2 regions of the Paraburkholderia sp. PREW-6R genome follow, and region 2 is predicted to be linked to the other one. Evidence: predicted binding sites of a transcription regulator. Region 2 holds the regulator's gene; the other holds the start of a gene.
What was found. Region 2 encodes FNR, which switches genes on or off when oxygen is low (the NO sensors DNR and NnrR bind a similar motif). Its sites were predicted from a motif close to TTGATNNNNATCAA; they were not measured.
Positions count from the first base shown of each region.

Region 1: AAGS40_RS08015 (OmpW family outer membrane protein) is a predicted target of FNR. The motif match lies at 1,809-1,822, and genes of this name have one in related genera.

Region 1 covers NZ_CP155073.1:1,855,215-1,858,631, reverse strand. The annotation lists gene AAGS40_RS08020 (ABC-F family ATPase) at 1-1,504, shown strand, start outside; gene AAGS40_RS08015 (OmpW family outer membrane protein) at 1,881-2,579, shown strand; gene AAGS40_RS08010 (DUF1289 domain-containing protein) at 2,596-2,799, opposite strand; gene AAGS40_RS08005 (phospholipase A) at 2,939-3,417, opposite strand, start outside.
Region 2 covers NZ_CP155074.1:303,489-306,905, forward strand. The annotation lists gene AAGS40_RS16660 (SUMF1/EgtB/PvdO family nonheme iron enzyme) at 49-1,359, opposite strand; gene fnr (fumarate/nitrate reduction transcriptional regulator Fnr) at 1,491-2,285, opposite strand; gene AAGS40_RS16670 (universal stress protein) at 2,462-2,920, opposite strand; gene AAGS40_RS16675 (acyl-homoserine-lactone synthase) at 3,195-3,417, opposite strand, start outside.

The DNA of each region.
Region 1 (3,417 bases), on a different replicon from region 2:
TGGGCTGATCGGTGCGAACGGCTGCGGTAAGTCCACCTTCATGAAAATCCTGGGCTCCGACCTCGAGCCGAGTTCGGGCAACGTGATGCTCGAACCGAACGTGCGCCTCGGCAAACTGCGCCAGGACCAGTTCGCATACGAAGACGTGCGCGTGCTCGACGTGGTGATGATGGGCCACACCGAGATGTGGGCCGCCATGACCGAGCGGGACGCGATTTACGCCAACCCCGACGCCACCGACGACGACTACATGCACGCCGCCGAACTCGAAGCGAAATTCGCCGAGTACGACGGTTACACGGCGGAAGCGCGCGCGGGCGAGCTGCTGCTGGGCATCGGCATTGCAATCGAGGATCACAACGGCCCGATGAGCAACGTCGCGCCGGGCTGGAAATTGCGCGTGTTGCTCGCACAGGCGCTGTTTTCGAAGCCGGACGTGCTGCTGCTGGACGAGCCGACCAACAACCTGGACATCAACTCGATCCGCTGGCTGGAAGACATGCTCAACCAGTACAACTCGACGATGATCATCATCTCGCACGATCGACACTTCCTGAACCAGGTGTGCACGCACATGGCCGACATGGACTACGGCACGCTGAAGGTGTACCCGGGCAATTACGACGACTACATGCTCGCCAGCACGCAGGCGCGCGAGCGTCAGCAGGCCGCCAATGCAAAGGCCAAGGAACGTGTCGCCGACCTGCAGGACTTCGTGCGCCGCTTCTCGGCCAACAAGTCGAAAGCGCGCCAGGCCACCAGCCGGTTGAAGATGATCGACAAGATCAAGATCGAGGAATTCAAGCCGTCGTCGCGTCAGAACCCGTTCATCCGCTTCGAGTTCGAAAAGAAGCTGCACAACATTGCCGTGGTGGCCGACAGCATTTCGAAGAAGTACGAGCGGCCGATCTTTACTAACTTCAGCATCAGCGTGCAACCGGGCGAGCGTATCGCAATCATCGGCGAGAACGGCGCAGGCAAGACGACGCTGTTGCGCTCGCTGCTCGGCAAGCTGCAGCTCAATCACGGCACGGTGAAGTGGGCCGAAAATGCGAACATCGGCTATATGCCGCAGGACACGTATGAAGAGTTTCCTGACGACGTCACGCTGATGGACTGGATCGACGGCTATCGCCAGGAAGGGGACGACGAACAGATGGTGCGTGGCACGCTCGGCCGTCTGCTTTTTAATGCCGACGACATCCGCAAATCGGTCAAGGTGCTTTCCGGCGGTGAGAAGGGCCGCATGATCTGGGGCAAGCTGATGCTGGGCCGCCACAACGTGCTGCTGATGGACGAGCCGACCAATCACATGGACATGGAGTCGATCGAATCGCTGCAGATCGCGCTGGACAAATTCGAAGGCACGCTGATTTTCGTGTCGCACGACCGTGAGTTCGTGAGCGGCCTCGCGAACCGGATCATCGAAGTGAAAACGGATGGTACGTTGAACGACTTCGGCGGGAATTACGAGGATTTCCTGGCGAGCCAGGGCGTGCAGTAAGCGCGTCGCCGATTCCAGTTTCCACGCGTCGCACACCAAGCCCGCTTCCTTGAAGCGGGCTTTTTTCATGGCGCGCGGCCGCCGGCACGCGGCCTGAAAAGACCCTGACTCCTGCGCTCCGCATCGCTAGAAACGAAGATTCTTGAGAAAGACGACGTGCTACAACACGCCCGTCCTACCATTGTCGAATGTGTTGGCGCTTGTGCTGGCACTCGAATTCGTCGAGCGTCCATGATCTGATCGACTGGCTGCCAACGAACACGACGCGACCGGCTGTCGCAGGTCGCCTGGTGTATTCGCTGGGTTGACGCGGGTCAACGTGCGGACCCGTGATTGCTTCGACAATCCCCGCACGTACAACACGCTCGGGGAGCACATGAAGCACTCATTCGGCAGCCGCATCCGGACCACGGTGATTTCGGCCAGTCTGTTAGTCGCGGGCACGCTCGCGCCGCTCGCGCATGCCGCAGACGCGGGCGATGGCGCAGGCAGCACCGGCACCACCGCCACCAGCAATGACTCGATGAACGGCATTCACGCGGGCGATGTGCTCGTGCGTCTGCGGGCCATCAGCATCATGCCGGATGTGGGGACGACGCATTCCCTGTCGGCGTTGAACGTCGATGTGAATAACGCGATCGTGCCCGAGCTGGATTTCACCTACATGATTCGCGACTACCTCGGCGTCGAGCTGATTCTCGGCACGTCGCGTCATCAGCTGACGTCGAGCCTCGGCAGTCTCGGCGGGGTCAACGTGTTGCCGCCCACCCTATTGCTCCAGTATCACTTCAACCATGCAGGGCGGATTCGTCCGTATGTGGGCGCGGGATTGAACTACACGCTCTTCTACAACAACGGTCTGAACGCCGGCGGCGCGCCGATTTCGATCACGAATCACAGCTTTGGGCCGGCGTTGCAGGCCGGCGTCGACGTGCAGGTGACGAAGTCGCTGTTCGTCAACGCGGACATCAAGAAGATCTGGATGCACACCGATGCATCGCTCGGCGGCGAGGCGTTAGGCCGCCTGAGTATCGACCCGGTGGTGGTCGGGCTAGGTGTGGGTATGCGGTTCTAGTGCTGTGAGCCGCCGGTTACAGCTTGTCGTTTTTGAAGCGCATCGCGGTGCCGTCCTGCTCGATGCGCGTCCAGACCGCGCGCTTTTCCTCGTCGCTGAGGAACACCCAGTTGGACACTTCGGCTGCGGTGCGGCCGCAGCCTTTGCAGATGTCGTCGAAAAGCGTGGAACAGACGCCGATGCACGGGCTGTCGGGAAGATCGTGGAGATTCGAAGCCATCGGAAACCTTGAGCGCAGAAGCAGAGTTCCGCTATGTTAACCGATGCCGGCCGCAAGGTTCGCCGTGACGGACCCGTTGGCCGTGATCGATGCACGGCTGGCAGCGTGCGCCGCGCATTCGCGCAAGTTGTCCGCTCAATCACCGCGCAATGCTGTACCCGACTCGCGCAATCCAGTGTTGACGGTTGTTGTAATCGAGCAGGTCCTCCCCGTACCCGTTGAAATAGCCGACCCACACATAGCCGCCCCACGCGCTGCCGAGCAGTTTCGCAAGCGGGTAAGTGAACTGCGTGTCGACGCTGCCGTACCAGTGCTTCGTGCCCTTGCGCACCGTGGTGGCAAGCTGCCAGCCGTCAGGGCTTCCATACTTCACGAGCAGATCGACATAACCGCGATAGTCGGCGATATCCGGGTTGTTGCTCGTACCCAGGTAGTAATAGATTTTCGGCGACACGGTCAGATGGTTCGCCGTCAGGTCGCCGAATTCCCACGTCGGCCGGATGAACGGCATGTTGATACTGCGCGAGTCGTCGCCAGCCTTGCCGTTCGACTCGTGACTCACGCCCGCTGCGAAACCCATGCGCGTGAACCACGAGCTGTGCCAGCCGGTGTCCGGCA
Region 2 (3,417 bases):
CGTTTCGAGCGCACACGAGCCGTCGCGGATCCCGCTACTCCGCTCATCTCAATTCTTCACGCACCGGAATCCCGCATACACATACTGGTAATGCGGCTGGAACCAGTTGCGGAATTCCGGCCGCAGCATGCAGCGTGCGGTGCGAGCCGAGCCGCCTTTAATCACGTAATGCTGGCCGTCGAAGAAATTCGCTGAATAACCGGGATAGAACGGAAACGCTTCGAACGCCGGCAACGCGTCGAATACGGTCGATGTCCACTCCCAACCATTGCCGAACTGCCCTTCCACGCCGAACGTGCTGACGTTGTCCGGATGCTCGTCGACCGGATGCGGATCCCAGCTTCGAAAATCGAAATTGCCCGACGCCGCATGCGGCGCGCCGTGCGCTGCGCGCTGCCATTGCGCCTCGGTGGGCAACGACTTGCCGGCCCACCGCGCGTAGGCGCTCGCTTCGGCATGACTGACGTAGACCGGCCAGTCGAGCGGCAGCGGCACTTCGTCGAACATCGTGCGCAGCGTCCAACTGGCTTGTTCGCCCGGCACCTCGTGCCTGGTCCAGCCGGCAGGATGGCCGATCTGCTCGGCTTCCTTCCACGCCCAATCTTTTTCCGACCACCACTTCGGCTCGTGATAACCGCCAGCCTCGATGAATTCGCAAAACGCCCCGTTCGTTACCATGTGACGGTCGATCTCGAACGCAGGCACTTCCACGCGCAATTCGCCGAACTCGTTGTCCCAACCGAAGCGGCCGCTGTCGCGCGGCATGCCGAGCACCGCACTGCCCGCGGGCACGCTGACCATTGACGAGAGCGCGGCGCGCGGTTCCGCTCGCGTTCTCACGGGCTCGCGAAGATGGGTCACCTTCTGCTCGATTGGCAGTTGATGCAGCATGTACGCGAGCGTTTCAGCATGCATCAGCCGATGCTCGATCGCGACGTTCAGCAACTGCTCGCTGACGAGCGCGTCTTCGCTGCTCGCGAGCCGTGCGGAATCCGCCAGCGCATCCAGTTCGCGATCGATCTGCTCGCGCGCGCGCGACGCATATTCGCGAACGGCGTCGAGCGACGGCCAGTCGGCCGGTTGGTCGGTAGGGAAGCCACCGTCGACGGGATCGATGCCGAAAGCGAACAGCTGGTCGAGGTGCGGATCAAACGCCGGCAGATCAACCAGACGCTGGTCGAACAGATTGCGTTCGAACGCTTCGAGGTGGCCGATATAGAACACGATCCGGTGGCGCTCACGGATCGGCCGTTCGTAGAGGAATTCCGGTTTGACAATGGCAAACAGGGCGTCGGTGACTTGACGCGCGTCGATCAGACGCTGGACTAGCGGGTGATGCGGAGCGGGATCACGATTCATTTCGCCGGGTCTCCTTGCGGGGGACGGACCTGAAACTCTACCTGCTCGCAGGAGCCATGCCAAGGCAAAAAACGTGTGGGGAGGTGTGCAGCCGGAACCGTGGCGGCGCACGCCACGTACCGGAATCCTGCTTACACCTGGCGTAACCCGTCCAGATCGACAATACGGATATGTTTGCCCTGTGTATCGATTAGCCCGCGCTTTTGAAATCTTGACAGGGTGCGGCTCACGGTTTCGAGCGTCATGCCGAGGTAGCTGCCCATGTCCTCACGTGTCATGCGCAGGTTGAATTCCGCTGACGAATAACCGCGCTGACCGTTGCGCTCCGACACGTCGAGCAGAAATGCGGCGACCCGCTCATCCGCCGACAGTGAGCCGAGCACCATCATCTGCGCGGCCTCGCGGACAATCTGTTCGCCGAGCAATTTGTGCAAACGCTCCTGCATGGAGCTGATTTCACGACACAGCGATTTCAACGCGATATACGGCACGATGCATACGGTGCTGTCTTCCAGCGCCACCGCGCTGCACGCATGGATGTCCTCGCTGATGCCGTCGAGGCCGAGCGCTTCGCCAGCGAGACGCAGACCGGTGACCTGCTCGCGCCCGTCACGATGCGCCATCAAGGTTTTCAAGGAGCCGGAACGCACCGCGTAGATATTGTCGAAGCGGTCGCCGCTGCGATAAAGCGCTTCGCCGCGCTGAACACTGCGCGCGGAACAGATCAGCGTTTCCAGTTTCGAGAGTTCATCGGGCGCGAGGCCTTGCGGCATGCACAGCTGGCGCATCGAACAGTTCGAGCAGCGCGCGGCCGTGCGCGCCGTTGCTCGCGGCGGCGGCGCGCGGCGCCCGGCACGCGACGACGATGAGTGCAGCGCGGTCTCGGCGGCGCCGGCGGAGCGTGGAACAGCGTTGGGAGTGAGCATGGTTTGCAGCCATTGATCGAAGGTGATGGCTGATTGTCCCACCCGTCGCCGGCATGACTGAGCGACAAAACGACGCGCGCAATCAGTTAGGCATCTTGAGCAAGGTCAGGTTGTGCGCGTGCGGGTTTTGCATTGCTTGACACAGGCGAATCGTCGCGCCGTGTGACTCACGTGTCTTACTGATGACTGCCTGCCGCGGACGGAATCAGCAGCACGGGCAAGCTTGCCTGGCGCACGCAGCGTTCGGCAACGCTGCCCAGAATAAGCCGCTGGACGCCGCGCCGGCCGTGTGTGCCCATGACGAGCAGGTCGGCATTGAACTGGGCGGCGGCTTTCAGCACGGCCGTTGAAACATCATCGAGCGACGACGCTTCGCCGACGACCATTTCTCCTTTGACGCCTTGCCCGGCCATGGCCATGGCGAATTCGGCACCGAGCTCCTTACCTTCCTCGAGCAGCCGGTTACGCAGCACGGATGGATCGTAACCCGGTGCTTCGAAATAAATCGGCGTATTTTCGACGACATAAAACGGTTGCAATTGCGCGCCGTGCGCTTTGGCAAGGGCAAGCGCTGCATCGAACGCACGGCGTGAAGTCTGGCTGCCGTCGACCGCTACGAGAATGCGTGTGTACATATCGACTCCGCGTGGCAAAAAGATCGAATGTCATGGCCGGTGAAGCCGGTGTTGACGATTAATCGTTACTGCAAGCATGGATGATCGACGAAAAAGGTTTAGTGAATGTGGAGGTAGATCAAACGCTTCGTACATCGTGCGCGCCGCCTGCGCGACGGCGGCGCGCACGATGCTCGATCCTCACCACGGGCCGCATGCGTGTCACGCACTTAAAGGCGATGCGCCCCGTTCCGACACGCACGGCCAGCGCAACGGTATTTCCGCCGCATGTCGATTATGCGGCGGCGGCCATCGGTCCGAACAGCGCCGTGCGGGTTTTGGGGCTCACCGCAATGTTGAGCGCCACTGCACGCTCCACGCCGATCTGCAGCGGCGACCCGAGACGGCTGATCTCGATTCCGGTCTTGCGCAACAATCTTTCGATTGGCGTGGTGGTCACCGTCACGTAGCGCGTGATGCCCATGCGGTCGGCGAAGGTGACGAGTTCATGGATGGCC